4 regions of the Vibrio sp. NH-UV-68 genome follow, and region 1 is predicted to be linked to each of the others. Evidence: predicted binding sites of a transcription regulator. Region 1 holds the regulator's gene; each other region holds the start of a gene.
The links. Region 1 encodes PurR, which represses purine synthesis genes. Its sites were predicted from a motif close to TNANGNAAACGTTTNCNTNA; they were not measured.
Positions count from the first base shown of each region.

Region 2: purM (phosphoribosylformylglycinamidine cyclo-ligase) is a predicted target of PurR. The motif match lies at 2,664-2,683, and genes of this name have one in related genera.
Region 3: purT (formate-dependent phosphoribosylglycinamide formyltransferase) is a predicted target of PurR. The motif match lies at 2,286-2,305, and genes of this name have one in related genera.
Region 4: glyA (serine hydroxymethyltransferase) is a predicted target of PurR. The motif match lies at 1,858-1,877, and genes of this name have one in related genera.

Region 1 covers NZ_CP134975.1:1,020,152-1,024,341, forward strand. The annotation lists gene ViNHUV68_RS04775 (TVP38/TMEM64 family protein) at 1-145, opposite strand, end outside; gene ViNHUV68_RS04780 (TfoX/Sxy family DNA transformation protein) at 277-870, opposite strand; cyclic di-GMP riboswitch class I at 1,003-1,088, opposite strand; gene purR (HTH-type transcriptional repressor PurR) at 1,230-2,237, opposite strand; gene torD (molecular chaperone TorD) at 2,447-3,097, opposite strand; gene torR (two-component system response regulator TorR) at 3,334-4,047, shown strand; gene elyC (envelope biogenesis factor ElyC) at 4,119-4,190, opposite strand, start outside.
Region 2 covers NZ_CP134975.1:785,050-789,239, forward strand. The annotation lists gene ViNHUV68_RS03690 (DUF3622 domain-containing protein) at 1-230, shown strand, start outside; gene ViNHUV68_RS03695 (DUF4250 domain-containing protein) at 295-486, opposite strand; gene ViNHUV68_RS03700 (YaeP family protein) at 486-692, opposite strand; gene purN (phosphoribosylglycinamide formyltransferase) at 915-1,556, opposite strand; gene purM (phosphoribosylformylglycinamidine cyclo-ligase) at 1,559-2,599, opposite strand; gene upp (uracil phosphoribosyltransferase) at 2,777-3,403, shown strand; gene rluF (23S rRNA pseudouridine(2604) synthase RluF) at 3,464-4,190, opposite strand, start outside.
Region 3 covers NZ_CP134975.1:1,289,966-1,294,155, reverse strand. The annotation lists gene ViNHUV68_RS06060 (CidA/LrgA family protein) at 29-394, shown strand; gene ViNHUV68_RS06055 (CidB/LrgB family autolysis modulator) at 394-1,071, shown strand; gene cdd (cytidine deaminase) at 1,306-2,193, shown strand; gene purT (formate-dependent phosphoribosylglycinamide formyltransferase) at 2,366-3,541, shown strand; gene ViNHUV68_RS06040 (thiopurine S-methyltransferase) at 3,617-4,190, opposite strand, start outside.
Region 4 covers NZ_CP134975.1:2,380,178-2,384,367, reverse strand. The annotation lists gene vexH (vibriobactin export RND transporter permease subunit VexH) at 1-910, shown strand, start outside; gene ViNHUV68_RS10880 (YitT family protein) at 990-1,589, opposite strand; gene glyA (serine hydroxymethyltransferase) at 1,956-3,206, shown strand; gene ViNHUV68_RS10870 (hypothetical protein) at 3,278-3,607, opposite strand; gene lipA (lipoyl synthase) at 3,753-4,190, opposite strand, start outside.

The DNA.
Region 1 (4,190 bases):
AGAGGGCAAAATTATCGTGAATAAAGACCGCGAGTTCTGCTTGTTGTGCTTTGGCATTTTCCAAGGTCAAATACTGGCCAAAGTTGACCCCCAAGATGACAATTAAGGCCAAAAAAATGGCACCAAAGATGACTTTCTTATTCATTGTGACGTTCCGTCCTGATTTAAAGCAGATGCGTTTCAAGTGTTAATAGACAAGACAGAGAAAGCAAGATTTATATTTCACTGAAAACAAAAAAAGTCAGCCCAATGGCTGACTTTTTTATCATATTTAACTTAGTGGCTGAGCTGATTGAGTAACTCTTGGCGTCTGTTTTGAGGAATGACAGACCAATGTGTGCCTTTTATCGCGCCTTCCAAAGCCCAGAGGAGTTCGATGTTAACATCGGTAGAGTGGGTAGACTGTATCGCTTTGAATGCGTTAACCGACCCCGTCTTTTCAAGATTCTCCACCGTGTCAATTCCGGCCTTTTTTAACATACGCTCCGTTGCTAGGCGTAAGTTAGGCAAATCTTTGAGCCGGTTTGGTTTTGCTTGCGACTGAGTCTGCTTCTCTTTGTTGGCTGCACTGAGTGCATGCCGCGCTATCTCTAAGGTTTTGCTTGTGTCAGCGATTAAGCCGTCATCTAGAGCAAAATATTTGGTCACAACTGGGAAACCCCGTTTTTTGTAAACGTAGGGTTCAAGACCTTGAGATTTGAATTGTTTCGTTAGTGCTGTATCGGCACGAACATGCAGTTTGTTGTTAACGATCAGTGCAAACATGGTGTCATCGGCAAAAATTCCAAAACCACCAAACATTGAGCGAGACTTGATGCTTCCAAGCTGCTCAAAGAATCGCATTGAGTCTTTTAAAATAGGTTTATCCATGCTGTCTTTATCTCGGTGTATAAATATACGCCACCAATTCAGGTCCGAGAGAATAGCAAAAAAATGCAGTTACTGTGTCAATATGATGTTATACCTTTGTAGGTATGTCTTAAGACGGTATGCATATTTGCCATCGGCAACCCCGCTACCTGACATAAAATGTTTAAGGCCGGAGGCTTTGCGTCCCACCCTTTCGAAGTGGTTTGCCCTGTTCGTGGCTTGTTGCGAACTCTGAAAGGATAAATAAATATGCGTAGAGCATCACATTAATGTGAAGTATATGTGATACATGTCTCATAAATGTTTGTTATTGGTTCACTCAACTAAGGTTAAACAACTCAGTTGAGTGAAATCAGAGGCTATTTATTGAGGTTACGAACGGTGCTTCGTTGAACAATCTCAGGGTGCATTTCAAAGATGCGTTTTTCGTGCTCTTTATCTTTAATGCGCTCAAGCAAGATCTCAAATGCGTTCTTACCCACACGACGTTTTGGTTGGTGAACCGTTGTGAGTGGTGGAGAGAAATATTCTGCCAGTTCGATATTGTCGTAGCCAATCACAGAGATGTCTTCAGGGATACGAATACCTTTCTGCTGCAAGCGACTCATCAGACCGAGTGCCATGGTGTCATTGAAACAGAAAACAGCGCTTGGTTTCTTATCCATTGCAACGATTTGATCCGCGGCAAGAACAGCGGTATCACATTCAAAGTTGCCTTCTAGGATCCAATTTTCATTTACGCTTAGATTGGCTTCAGTCATGGCCCGCTTAAAGCCACGGATGCGCTCTTGACAGGCGGCCTTCTCGAAATGTCCACTTAGGCAAGCGATCTCTTTATGACCGTGGTCAATCAGGTATTTGGTCGCTAGATAGCCACCTTCTTCGGAATTATCAATGATTTTATCTGCTTGTGAGCTTTCAGGGCCCCAATCCATTACCACTTTCGGAATGTCTTTGTGGCGATCAAGCATTTCACTCAACTCTTCGGTCAAGTCGGAACACATCACCAAAATGCCATCGACGCGCTTTTCTGCGAGCATGCGAATGTAGTCACGTTGCTTTTCGTAAATACCACCCGTGTTACACAAGATCAGTGTATAACCTTGACGATAACAGTAACTCTCGACACCATCGATAACTTCAGAGAAGAAAAGGTTGGTTGATTGAGTGACGAGCATGCCGATGGTTCGAGTTGTGTTGCATTTTAAACTACGAGCAACGGCACTCGGGGCGTAATTTAGCTCAGTAACCGCTTCCATTACTTTTTCTTGAGTCGTTTCAGCTACAAATCGCGTTTTATTGATTACGTGAGAGACGGTGGTCGTTGATACACCAGCGAGGCGAGCAACATCTTTAATAGTGGCCATAGGTTTTGTCCTGTCGATGACTGCCACAAGGTTATATCCTAATTTAGAATATCGAGGCAGAAGTACCAGAAACACAAAAACCGCTCTTAACTAGCGGTTTGTATTTTAGTCGTTAATTTTTTATCGTTTTCGGTCACAATTTTAGACCGCAAACGTCATTAGGGCAAACAAAAAACGCGCAAAGGGCATGCCTGAGTTCACAACGTTTTTTATTCATCACCAATTAAGTAGTGGCTATCGAGTTTAAGGAACGCTTCGGTCAAACTCGCAATCGCAGCATAGAAACCAAATTGGTCCAGTTTTTGACACTTCGCAACGAACTGTGGCACCCAACTCAACAAATGGGCCTGAATAAATTGCGCTTGTTGGATTAACGCGTCTTCAAGGTGACGTTGTTGCTCAAGCTCATTGGAGCGGATAATTAAATGACCTAAGAAATCGAGTACGATAGCGATATGGTCGACAGGCTCATTGAGTCCGTGTTCAACTGAGACGCCATGCTCGTTCATTAACGCTTCTAACTCTTTGGCGGGGGTGTCATTAAGCAAGCCATTTTTGCCAATATACATAGAGGCGTAAGGCAGCGCAGAGTCTCGGTCAGACTTTAAGAACAGGTCGCAAAAGTCGGCTGCTAATTCCAATTGAGAATCTTCCCTGTCGATCAGGCGATTGAGTGCATCAACCACACGCTCAACGGCGGGCTTCAGCTCGGCATTTTCTCCTAACCCTGAAAGAAAAGAGCGAATTTGAGCAGAATGATATTGCTGTAAGTTCTCCTCGGTCAGTTCTTTTGCGAACAGGCTCGACAACCACCAATAGATTTCGGCGCGTTTTTCATTAAATGCTTTAGTTTCTTGCACTAGGGGCTACTCCTAAAATAATTACCTATTAGTGTAACCAATAAAAATGAATAGCGATAATGGCTCATATGTCAGCATAAGAGTAGATATGAAAGATTATGAATAAAGGAGTGGGTTTGTCTTGAATCAAGAAAAAATCATCTTTCTTGGTTTTACTCTCATGTTTACTAGAAATGTGACTATTTATGAATAGAATAATTGGTAGACCCATGACCAATGCAAATAAAGTGGTGTAGATGAGCTATCATGTCCTCGTTGTAGAAGATGACGCAGTGACGCGCAATAAGCTAGTTGGATACTTTCAACATGAAGGTTACCAAGTGAGTGAGGCCGAAAGTGGCCAACAAATGCGTGAAGCACTCAGTAATAACGCGATTGATCTCGTGATGCTAGATATCAATCTTCCCGGTGAAGATGGGTTGATGCTAACACGTGAGCTTCGCAGTCAATCTAACATTGGAATTATCCTGGTCACAGGACGCACGGATAGCATCGATAAAATTGTTGGCTTAGAGATGGGGGCAGATGACTACGTGACTAAGCCTTTTGAACTACGTGAACTCTTAGTACGAGTGAAAAATTTATTGTGGCGTATTGCCTCGGCGCGAGACTCAAGCGATAAAAGTAAATCATCAGCAGGTAATGATAATATAGTTTGCTTCGGTGATTGGACGTTTGATATTCAACGCCGCGCTCTAAGTCGCAATGGTGAGCCAGTTAAACTGACTAAAGCTGAGTATGAATTGCTGGTGGCATTGTCGAGCTACTCGAATCAGGTACTCAGTCGTGAACGTATTCTGAATATGATAAGCCATCGAGTTGATGCGCCGAATGATCGTACCATTGATGTCTTGATACGTCGTATGCGTGCCAAGATGGAGTTTGATCCTAAGAATCCACAAATCTTTGTTACGGTTCACGGTGAAGGGTATATGTTCGCGGGTGATTAGGTGGCTATCACTGATTAAAATGACCGATAAAAAAGACCGTGGCATGCCACGGTCTTTTTTATCGGTGAGGTTTAGACTTGGCTCTCGGCTGATTGGAGCGCCTTTTGTTCGTAATCAGATGCCCAATCACGCAGTTTTTGCCA
Region 2 (4,190 bases), 240 kb from region 1:
TTGCTACGGAAGCCGAGGCGCAAGTTTGGGCTGAAACAGAACTAGCGGGCTTTGTGCAAAACCAAGCGACGCGCAACGAGCGCAAAGGTGAAGCGCGTAAAGTTCGTGTTGAACGTGAAGAGAGTTTGGCTAAGCAAGCCGCTGAGAAAAAAGCGCGCCGTATTGCCGAATCAAAAGCGGCAAGCGAAACCGAATTGACTGAAGAAGACGACTTCTTCGACGAAGAGTAAGCCGATAATCATAAAAAAACCGCCGGAATGGCGGTTTTTTTATATTGATTAGGCAAGTGCACAATTAACGAAACTGGCCAACCTCGACAAGAAAGTCGAACCCTGCGGTTGCGAGTTTTCTCTCTAAGGCGTCTCGGTCTATGTCAAAGAACGTCGCCAGTTGGTCTAAGTCACCGTTAAAGTCATCGCGTAACTTCATATTGACGATGCTCATTAGCATCACCGGATCCATAGACTCGAAGTTTGCTAGGTTCATTACTTGTCCTCGAAGTCGGAAATCAGTAAGTTTGCCGCCGCGAAAGCTGCTCTTTCGCGAGTCTCTTTCGTTAGAGATTCATCCGCAGCAATATCGTTGAGCGTTTTTACCGCACATGTGATTGCTTGTGGGATGTAGCCTTGATCGCCACTGCCAATTTGTGCATAAAGTTCGCGAACGAGTCCACAACAGTCATATACTTGCATCACTTCCACTCCAATAAATGATAACTGCTCTCAAATATACACACCCTGTGTTGGAAACTCAAAGTGTTCACTTGTCCTAGCGCAAGGCTTAGCTTGATCTGATGTTAATCTAACCAATTTACCTGACGTTCGAGTTGCACAGGTTGCGGCTCAATCAAGCGCTGTAGTAATAGAGACAAAAAAGGCGAGCAAACGCTCGCCTCGGGTCGGAATTTTTTGCGACTACTCTTGCGCGTAACCGTGCATTCCGAGTCGTTCGCCATCAAGGTAGGCTTCTTTGCCGTCTTTCATTGTCAAACGCTCTTCAACCAACCATTTTACCACCATAGGGTAAATTCGGTGTTCTTGGTTTTGCACGCGCTCTGTGAGTGTTTCAACCGTGTCTTCGTCAAAAATTGGCACCTTGGCTTGCAAGATAACCGGCCCACCATCAAGTTGTTCTGTGACAAAGTGAACGCTGGTACCATGCTCTTCATCACCCGCGTGAATAGCACGTTGATAAGTGTTAAGACCAGGATACTTGGGCAGCAGTGACGGATGAATATTGATCATTCGGCCCATGTAATGACGGACAAATTCGCCACTCAAAATTCGCATATAACCAGCTAAGACGATGACATCGGGATGATACTCATCGATCTGCTTCATTAACTCGTGGTCAAAAGCATCACGAGTATCGAATGCTTTAGAATCGAGGAAGTGCGCACCTGCACCGGCTTTTTCTGCGCGTTCTAGCGCATAAACGTTGGCTTTATTTGAAAAGACAGCGGTGACACGGCCGTTGGTGATATTGCTGTTACAGGCATCAATGATCGCCTGTAAGTTGGTGCCATTTCCGGAAACTAAAACAACGATACTCTTCATGCTTATTTGATCTCTACTTGTTCTTCGCCGGCTTGAGCTGTTGCGATTTCGCCGATGACCCATGCATTTTCGCCTTCCGCTTTTAATAGTGCAACGGCAGCATCTGCTTGATCTTTTGGTAGGGCAATCACAAGACCAACGCCACAGTTAAAGGTGCGGTACATTTCGTGTGTGGTGACGTTGCCTTTCTCTTGTAGCCAATTGAAAATGACAGGCCACTCCCAGCTGTTTCCATCGACGACAGCTTTAGTGCCTTGTGGCAGTACGCGAGGAATGTTTTCCCAAAAACCACCACCAGTAATGTGCGAGATCGCGTGGATATCGTGCTCTGCAATCATTTTAAGGGCTGATTTAATATAAATGCGGGTTGGTTCTAGTAAGTGCTCACCGATGGTGCGGCCAGCTAACAGTTCGTTTTTATCAGCGCCAGAAACTTCAAGGATCTTACGGATTAACGAGTAACCATTTGAATGTGGACCGCTAGAACCTACAGCGATAAGCGCATCGCCCGCGGCTACTTTAGTACCATCAATAATTTGCTCTTTCTCTACCACACCGACACAAAAGCCAGCGACGTCGTAGTCTTCGCCTTCGTACATGCCCGGCATTTCTGCTGTTTCACCACCAATAAGTGCACAGCCAGCCTGAACACAGCCGTCAGCAATACCAGAAACCACGTCAGCTGCGGTATCAACGTCAAGTTTGCCAGTGGCGTAGTAATCAAGGAAGAACAGCGGCTCTCCGCCTTGAACAATTAAATCGTTAACACACATCGCCACAAGGTCGATGCCTATGGTGTCGTGTTTTTTCATATCCAATGCAAGACGCAGTTTAGTGCCCACACCGTCGGTGCCCGAGACCAGCACAGGTTGCTTATATTTAGTTGGCAGTTCGCAGAGCGCGCCAAAGCCACCAATACCACCCATTACTTCAGGGCGACGTGTACGTTTTACAGCACCTTTTATACGGTCAACAAGCGCGTTGCCTGCATCGATATCAACGCCAGCGTCTTTATAGCTAAGAGATGTGTTATCAGCACTCACAGGGAAGTCCTCTGTTTTAAAGTTGGATATGAAAACGGCGCTATTCTAACAGTGGTTAAAGACAAAGAGCAAACGTTTGCGTAACTTTTTTTGTTGCCGATAGAAGCAGAATTTTTTGACGAAATCGTTTATAATCTGCAAGTTTAATAAAATTTTACCTTAGATCCGGAGATCGAAATGAAAGTTGTTGAAGTAAAACATCCTCTTGTTAAGCACAAACTTGGTCTAATGAGAGAAGGTGACATCAGCACTAAGCGCTTTCGTGAGCTCGCTACTGAAGTCGGTAGCCTGCTAACTTATGAAGCAACAGCGGACTTTGAAACGGAAAAAGTAACCATTGAAGGTTGGAATGGTCCGGTACAAGTTGACCAAATTAAAGGTAAGAAAGTAACGGTTGTCCCTATTCTGCGTGCAGGTCTTGGCATGATGGACGGCGTACTTGAGCATATGCCAAGTGCACGTATCAGTGTTGTTGGTATTTACCGTGATGAAGAGACACTTGAGCCAGTGCCTTACTTCAACAAATTAGCGTCAAACATTGATGAACGTATTGCGTTAGTTGTTGACCCAATGCTTGCTACGGGTGGCTCGATGATCGCAACCATCGACTTGCTAAAAGAGCAAGGGTGTCAGTCAATCAAGGTGTTAGTGTTAGTTGCTGCGCCAGAAGGTATTGAAGCACTCGAAAAAGCGCACCCAGATGTTGAGCTATACACGGCAGCTATTGATGAGAAGCTGAACGATAAAGGCTACATTGTTCCTGGTCTTGGTGACGCAGGTGATAAGATCTTCGGTACTCAGTAATTTAACCGAATTGATTAAAAAAGGGGGCCTCGGCTCCCTTTTTCGTTTTAAGCATCACGGCTATTTTTTTAAACTTAACGTCCCGCCACTGCGTGGTTTGTTGGTTGGACGTGATGGCGCTTTATTTGTGTCAGACTTAAAAAAGCTTTTACCAGTGTTTGGTTTGCTTTTTGCTTCTCCACTGCGACCTTTTTTTGAGTTTGGGGCGTGGCGGAACTCATCAGCATTTTGACCTTTAAAGGTTCGCTGTTGTTGGTTACGGCGTGCTTTTGAATCGTGGTTTTCTTCACGACTGTCAAACAATTTAGCATCGGTGGCTCGACGAATTCGTTGCCCTTTAGCATTGATCTTAGAGGCTTCTTCGGTGCTCACCGAACCTTCGCACATCGCCAGAATCTCGGCAACTTCGTTGTCACTCAAGTAGCGCCATTGGCCGTTGGGAATGCCATCTAAGGTGATGTTCATGATGCGAACTCGACGCAGCTTGAACACTTCATAACCCAGGGCCTCGCACATCCGACGGATCTGACGGTTTAACCCCTGAGTCAGCACAATGCGAAATGAGTATTTGGTCTCTTTGCTCACTTTGCAAGGCAGCGTCACCGTATCGAGGATATTGACCCCATTCCCCATTTTCTTAATGAAGTCATCGCTGATCGGTTTATCAACACGAACCACATACTCTTTTTCGTGGTTGTTACCTGCACGTAAGATTTTATTGACGATATCGCCATCATTGGTCAGAAAGATTAGACCATCAGAAGGTTTGTCGAGACGACCAATAGGG
Region 3 (4,190 bases), 270 kb from region 1:
GGTAATAGACGTTGGACGATAATTTACTATGACCAAAACCGTGCTTCAGTACGCTGTTTCTATGGCGCTGATATTTTTATGCCTTGTTGCTGGCATCAATATTCAACACTTACTCGACACCGCTATCCCCGGCAGTATTATCGGTATGCTGATCTTATTTGGTCTGATGGCCAGTGGCTTAGTGCGACCTGACTGGGTAAGACCTAGCGCGACGCTATTTATTCGATATATGGTGCTGCTTTTTGTTCCTATCAGCGTAGGTTTGATGGAGCACTCTGATATGTTGTTAGCCAACGCTTGGCCAATTTTAGCCAGTGCCGTTGGTGGTACTTTGATTGTCTTGGTACTGTTGGGCTTAATGCTCGACCGGATATTGAAAGGAGGGCAGCAATAATGTGGCTACTTATTACTATTGTTGTCTTTTTTGCTTCACGTTGGTTATGCAAGCAATTCAAAAGCCCCTTCATGAATCCACTGTTGATTAGCCTTGGAGTCTTGATCCCAATACTGACCTATTTCAAGGTACCTTTTGAGACCTACTACTCGGACAACACTTGGATTAACTATCTACTGCAACCCGCTGTCGTGGCACTTGCTTTTCCCCTTTATGAACAACTCCCACAGATCCGTGCGAACTGGCGTATTATCATGTTGGCGTGTGGTGTTGGTAGTGTCATGTCGATGCTAAGCGCCAGTATGATTGCGGTCTATATGCAGGCTGATTTAAGCTTGATTGCCAGTTTACTCGGAAAATCGGTCACGACACCGATTGCAATGGAAGTCTCTAGCCACTTAGGTGGAGAACCTGCGATTGCGGCAATATTGGTGCTGATCGTCGGTCTATTTGGCGCGATCATGGCCTACCCAATCTACAACGTCTTAAATATTACTCACCCGATTGCCAAGGGATTAACCATGGGCACGGTCTCTCATGCTCTGGGAACCGCAACGTGCGCAGAGAAAGATCCTCAAGATGCCGCGTTCAGTTCTTTGGCGCTGGTGGTATGTGGTGTGATTACCTCAATACTTGCTCCATCTTTCTTCTCTTTAGCACTTTGGATTTCAGCTTAAGTCCGTTTGAGCCACCCTGCGTGGCTCGTTACGCTCAGTGATGTACTTTTGTAATCGTTATCATGTGTGAGCTCACTCTAATTATGTAACAAACATGCAAATTGCATTCATTGTTGTGATCTATATCTCTGCTTTAATCTTCTCGTTACATAAAATGAAATACCAGTATCGGAGTTTAAATCTAATTAAAGGTATAGACTCTAGATATCCATTATGCAGATTAAAGGATTCACTATGAGAAGCCGCATTGAACAGGCGCTATCTGAAGTGCCAAAAAACGTCGCTGATTTTCTATCACCCATTATTCTTGCTGACGATTTTGACGCGACCTTATCTTCAGAGCAATTTGAGCAACTACTCACAATATCTGGCTTAGAAGACGTTGATCTTCGTGTTGCATTATTGCCATTTGCGGCGGCTTATTCTTATGCCCCACTATCAAACTTTTATGTTGGCGCCATTGTTCGTGGCCTATCCGGCAAACTCTATTTTGGTGCCAATGTTGAATTTTTGGGCGTGCAGTTGGGTCAAACCGTGCATGCGGAACAATCAGCTATCAGCCACGCTTGGATGAAAGGCGAACAGGGTGTTAAAGACATCACGATTAACTTTAGCCCTTGTGGCCACTGCCGCCAGTTCATGAACGAGCTATCGACCGCCGATCAGCTTGAAATACAACTGCCACAACGCGATGGTAAAAAGCTGCAAGCGTATTTACCTGAGTCATTTGGTCCGGCAGATCTCGGTATCAAATCCGCTCTGATGGCGCAGGTTGATCATGGTAAACACAGTGACGATCAAGACGAGCTTATTCAGTTAGCGCTTGCTGCACTTAACCGTAGTCATGCGCCTTATACCCATAACTTAAGTGGCGTAGCGTTAAGAATGCGCGATGGCAAAGTATATCAAGGCGCATACGCTGAAAACGCCGCGTTCAACCCAAGTTTACCTCCGCTACAAGTGGCCTTAATTCAACTTTTGCTCGATCGTCAAACCCTTGAGGATATCGAGTCAGCGGCACTAGTAGAAGTTGCCGAAGGTACCATCAGTCACTTGGCAACCACCCAATCAACATTGGAAGCCCTTAATCCCGATATTCCAATGTCATACCTAGAAATTTAAACGATCAGTTTTAACATCGAAGGCGCTCAAACGAGCGCCTTTGTCATATCATAAACATCATTCGTTTGTAGCCAAAAAAACCAATTACAGCAAAAAGCAAACGTTTGCTTTTTGGTTGATATTCAGTATCATTCTCTTCAGTTTCTATTCCTTTAAGATGATAGGGTTAAAAATGTTTGGTACAGCAACAGCAAGTCAAGCTACACGTGTTTTACTATTGGGCTCGGGTGAATTGGGTAAAGAGGTCGCGATTGAGTGTCAACGTCTTGGCCTTGAAGTAATTGCTTGTGATCGTTATGAAAACGCCCCCGCTATGCAAGTTGCTCACCGTAGCTACACTCTTGATATGCTTGATGGTGACGCTCTGCAAGCCATCATTGATAAAGAGCAACCAGACTATGTCGTGCCTGAAATCGAAGCCATCGCCACTGATAAACTGGTTGAGCTGGAGGCGAAAGGTGTCAACATCGTCCCAACTGCAAAAGCGACCAAACTGACGATGAACCGTGAAGGCATTCGTCGCCTTGCGGCTGAAGAGCTCGGCCTTAATACATCGGCGTATCGCTTTGCTGACAACTACCCAGAGTTTCGCGCCGCTGTCGAAACCGTAGGTATGCCTTGTGTGTGTAAACCCGTGATGAGTTCGTCAGGCAAAGGGCAAAGCGTAATCAAATGCACCGACGACATTGATAAAGCATGGAATTATGCCCAACAAGGTGGCCGTACTGGTGCCGGACGCGTTATTGTTGAAGGCTTTATTGATTTTGACTACGAAATTACCCTACTGACTGTACGTGCCGTTGATGGCGTTCATTACTGTGCGCCGATTGGCCATCGTCAAGAAGATGGCGACTATCGTGAATCTTGGCAGCCACAAGTGATGTCAGATATCGCGCTCAGAGCCGCTCAAGATGCCGCAGGTAAAGTGGTTAATGCTTTGGGTGGATACGGAATTTTTGGCGTTGAGCTGTTTGTCAAAGGTGACAGCGTGATCTTTAATGAGGTCTCTCCGCGCCCACACGATACTGGCTTGGTTACTTTACTTTCTCAAGACAGTTCAGAGTTTGCGCTTCATGTTCGCGCGTTTACTGGTCTACCGATTTCGGCCATTACTCAGTATGGACCATCTGCATCAGCGGTTATTCTTGGCCAAGGTACTTCAAACAACATACAATTTGATGGCCTCGATAAAGCCCTAGCGGCGCCACAAACCCAGTTGCGTTTATTTGCCAAACCTGACATTGATGGTCGCCGCCGTTTAGGTGTCGCAATCACTCGCCGAGACACTGTAGAACAAGCCGTTGAAGATGCTGTCACTAGCGCCGCTCAGATTAAAATCATCTATTAATTGACCCAAAGACACGAAAAAGGCTTGGTTCGAGACCAAGCCTTTTTCTATCTATTCCACTTTGACCAACGACGACTAGTTACTTTCTAACAAATAGACTTCTTCAGCAAATCGAGACAGACCTTTGTTGGCAATTTTAGGGTGAGTTTCATTCGCCTCATCACGATAAAGCTTGGTTATTTTAAATTCAGGATACAATGCGTGAATTTCTTGCTCTGCCACTGAGAACGGTGGCCCTGCCATTTCGTGTTGCGGATAATCTAAACTAACCAGCAAAATACGCCCACCAGGATTCAGTAATGACTTGATTCTATTGGCATAATCAACTCGCATCTCGGGTGGCAGCGCCACCAACGATGCTCGATCATAAACAATATCGACTGGTTTTATTGGCGCGGTAAACAGGTCTCCGGTGTAAATCGATAGTTCATCGAATTGAAACAGCTCGTGCTGACCATTAATCGGCATCACCATCGGAGTATAAAAATGCTCTGCAAAAAAAGCTCGAACGGCAATATTACTCAGCTCGACACCTTGAACGTCGCCATGCTTGGCGGCAAGCCAAACTAAATCTTCCGATTTACCACATAAAGGGACAAAGACTTTATCCTGATAGTCCGGTTTTGTATTTGGCCAATACTCTACCAAT
Region 4 (4,190 bases), 1.4 Mb from region 1:
AACCACTTTTGTCGAGCGCGGCGAAGAGTACGATGTTTATCTGCGTGGTGATGAAAACAGCTTTAACAATGCTGACGATTTGAGCCAAATCTATATGCGTACCTCTTCAGGTGAGTTGGTGACATTAGATGCCGTAACCAAGATTGAAGAGGTTGCGTCGTCGATTCGCTTATCGCACTACAATAAGCAAAAGTCGATAACCATTACGGCTAACTTATCAGAAGGTTACACCTTGGGTGAAGCGTTGGATTATCTTGATCAGCAAGCGATTGAGATGCTGCCAGGCGATCTTTCGGTAAGCTATTCAGGCGAATCAAAAGATTATAAAGAGAATCAATCGAGTGTGCTGGTGGTGTTTGGTCTCGCTTTATTGGTGGCTTATCTGGTATTGGCTGCCCAGTTTGAAAGCTTTATCAATCCTTTGGTGGTGATGTTGACGGTACCTATGGGCGTTTTTGGTGGTTTCTTGGGTCTGTTTGTGATGGGAGAAGGGCTAAACATCTATAGTCAAATCGGCATGATTATGTTGATTGGTATGGTGACTAAAAACGGTATTCTGATCGTTGAGTTTGCCAATCAGTTGCGTGATCGTGGCATTGAATTTGAAAAAGCGATCATTGATGCGTCAGCGCGTCGTTTACGTCCGATCATGATGACTGCCTTTACGACGCTTGCAGGAGCGATTCCATTGATACTCTCTTCGGGGGCTGGTTATGAGAGCCGTGTGTCGGTCGGTACGGTGATTTTCTTTGGTATGGCTTTTGCCACTTTGGTTACCTTGTTCGTCATTCCGGCGATGTATCGTCTAGTGTCTGCTCGAACTCAGTCACCTGGTCATGTTGAGGCCGAACTGAATAAAGAACTGGATCTTGATGTAAAAGCGCGAGCATCACATGGTGAGCTCAGTTAACCCAGAAGACAAGATAGATAGAACCAAGCCCGCGATAAATGCGGGCTTTTTTATAACTTGGATTTGAGGGGGTAAGTTATTAGCCGTAATTGACTGAATAGCGAGTCGGTTTATGATTCATCGCGAGTACGAGGTTGAGCGCGACAGCACCGATAATCGATAACAAGATAGTTTGAGGTGAGACAAATAGCAGTGAGCCGAGCAAGATCGAAAAATCAATCGCGAGTTGAGTTTTTCCTACCGAGATACCGAATTTATCTTGAATATACAGACACAACACATTGAAACCACCCAAACTCGAGCGATGACGAAACAGAATTAGCATGCCCAAACCCATCAGCAAACCACCCGCCACAGAGCAGTAAACCGGATTGATGGCTTCGAGACTGATCACAAGGTAGAGATGATCAGTAAAAACAGAGACCAGTGCACCTGAAATCGCGCTATTGACTGCAAAACGGGCACCAAAGCGTCGCCAAGCCAGTAGATAGAAAGGGCTGTTGGCTACAAAATAGAGCGTTCCCAACGATAAAGTGGTGATTTGGCTTGCAAGAAGCGCCAGCCCTGCGGTCCCTCCGGTAAGGAGTGAGGCGGACTGGAGGAAGAAGAAGCCTTGGGCGACGAGAAAAGTGCCAGTTAGAATTGCGATCCAATCTTCTTTACGTGAGTGTTTTTCCATCAATTTTAAATTTATCGAGCAAATAATGGCGTGCATACTATGTAAAAAATAAGGATTTCGGTAGCTTGGGGGTGAAATTTAAGGTAAACCTATGTAATCATGGTTTTACGGAGTGTAAAGGACAAAATTGACACTTCTCTTGATTTAAGGCGAGAGAAATGCTCAACATGATATTCTTCGTAAAGCATTATGAAAAAACTGCATGAGAAAAAGTGAATTTTTCTCTTTATGACCCAGATCAAATTATGTAGAATGCGCGTCATTAGCTTGATGCAAACGTTTGCGCGGCAATAAATGCGCAAATTATAAGGATCAAATGTCAGTTTTTTTGCCACATTAAGTCTTAATCTGAGTCAGGAGATACAGATGCTAAAGCGTGATATGAACATCGCGGATTACGATGCGGAACTGTTCGCAGCTATCCAAGAAGAAACTCTTCGCCAGGAAGAACACATTGAACTTATCGCTTCTGAAAACTACACCAGCCCACGTGTAATGGAAGCGCAAGGCTCCCAGCTCACCAACAAGTACGCTGAAGGTTACCCAGGCAAGCGTTACTACGGCGGCTGTGAGTATGTTGATAAGGCGGAAACATTAGCGATTGATCGTGCCTGTCAGCTGTTTGGCTGTGAATATGCCAACGTTCAGCCACACTCTGGCTCTCAAGCTAACAGTGCAGTGTACATGGCGCTGCTTAATCCTGGCGATACGGTTCTTGGTATGAGCTTGGCACACGGCGGTCACCTGACTCATGGTTCACCGGTTAACTTTTCGGGTAAACACTACAACGTTATCCCTTACGGTATCGACGAAGCGGGTCAAATCAACTACGACGAAATGGAAGCACTGGCACTAGAGCATAAGCCGAAGATGATCATCGGTGGTTTCTCTGCGTATTCTCAAATCGTTGATTGGAAGCGCATGCGTGAAATCGCTGACAAGGCAGACGCTTACTTGTTTGTCGATATGGCGCACGTTGCGGGTCTTATTGCTGCTGGTGAATACCCAACACCAGTTCCTCATGCCCATGTTGTTACGACAACAACACATAAAACGTTAGCAGGCCCTCGTGGCGGTTTGATTTTGTCAAATGCTGGCGAAGAGATGTACAAGAAGCTCAACTCAGCCGTCTTCCCTGGTGGTCAAGGTGGCCCTCTAATGCATGTTATTGCTGGTAAAGCGGTGGCATTCAAAGAAGCGATGGAGCCTGAGTTTAAAGCCTATCAAGCACGTGTTGTTAAAAATGCGAAAGCAATGGTCGGCCAGTTCCAAGAGCGTGGTTACAAGATTGTTTCTAACAGTACTGAAAATCACCTGTTCCTCGTTGACCTAATCGACAAAGACATCACAGGTAAAGATGCTGACGCGGCACTTGGCTCTGCGAACATCACTGTTAACAAGAACTCAGTACCAAATGATCCACGTAGCCCATTCGTGACCTCAGGTATCCGTGTTGGTACACCGGCGATCACTCGTCGTGGTTTCACTGAGGAAGACGCGAAAGAGCTTGCGAATTGGATGTGTGATGTTCTAGATAACATCGGTCAACAAGATGTAGTTGAAGCGACCAAACAAAAAGTTCTGGCGATCTGTAAGCGCCTACCTGTTTACGCTTAATTACTCTGCACAAGATCATAATAGCCTCCACGATGGAGGCTATTTTTTTGTCGCTGACTTTGGGTTGCCCGTTACTTTGGCAGGCTCAGCAAAGTGCCTGACTTACATCTAAACGAGTAGTACTTGCTACTTTCATTAAACTTACCTAACCCTTCACCATCACAATAGTCGATATTGATATCTCGCATTGTGCTGAGCGTTTCTTCACTGGTCAGGGCAAATTTAGAACCATCCGAACAGACGATACGTACCCGGCCATCATCACTGACTGAGTAAATATCCACTTCGGTGTTGCACAATTCGAATGACGCTTCACGGAAGTTATCTTGATCGGTGTTTGAAGCACACCCCGCTGTCACTGCCACTAATGCCGTTAACGCAATCAGTCCAAATGTTTTCATAGGAGATCCTTGGATGGTCTGTTTAATTATTGTACGAATAGATATCGGTTAGTGGTTAGACTATATAAGAGTGCAGTTTCATTCAATAAGCGATATAAAAAAAGCCGACTTATTAGTCAGCTTATTTATTAGAGTTGAATATCGTTTAGCTAATTTCAACGCCTTGTGCTTGAAGGTCGGCGTGGTACGAAGAACGTACAAAGGGGCCACAAGCTGCGTGGGTAAAGCCTAGTTCAAGCGCGATTTCTTTGAGTTCATCAAACTCTGATGGTGGCACATAACGCTCGACTGGTAAGTGGTGACGGCTCGGAGCAAGGTACTGACCGAGAGTCAGCATTGTTACGCCATGTGCACGTAAATCTTTCAGAACTTCTACGATCTCTTGTTTGGTTTCACCCAAGCCCATCATCAAGCCTGATTTAGTCGGAATATTAGGGTGTTGCTGTTTGAATTTTTGTAACAGCTCTAACGACCACTTGTAGTTAGCTCCCGGACGAGCTTTGCGGTACAGGCGAGGAGCCGTTTCTAAATTGTGGTTAAACACATCTGGCGGATTGTCTTTCATCAGCTCAAGCGCTACGTC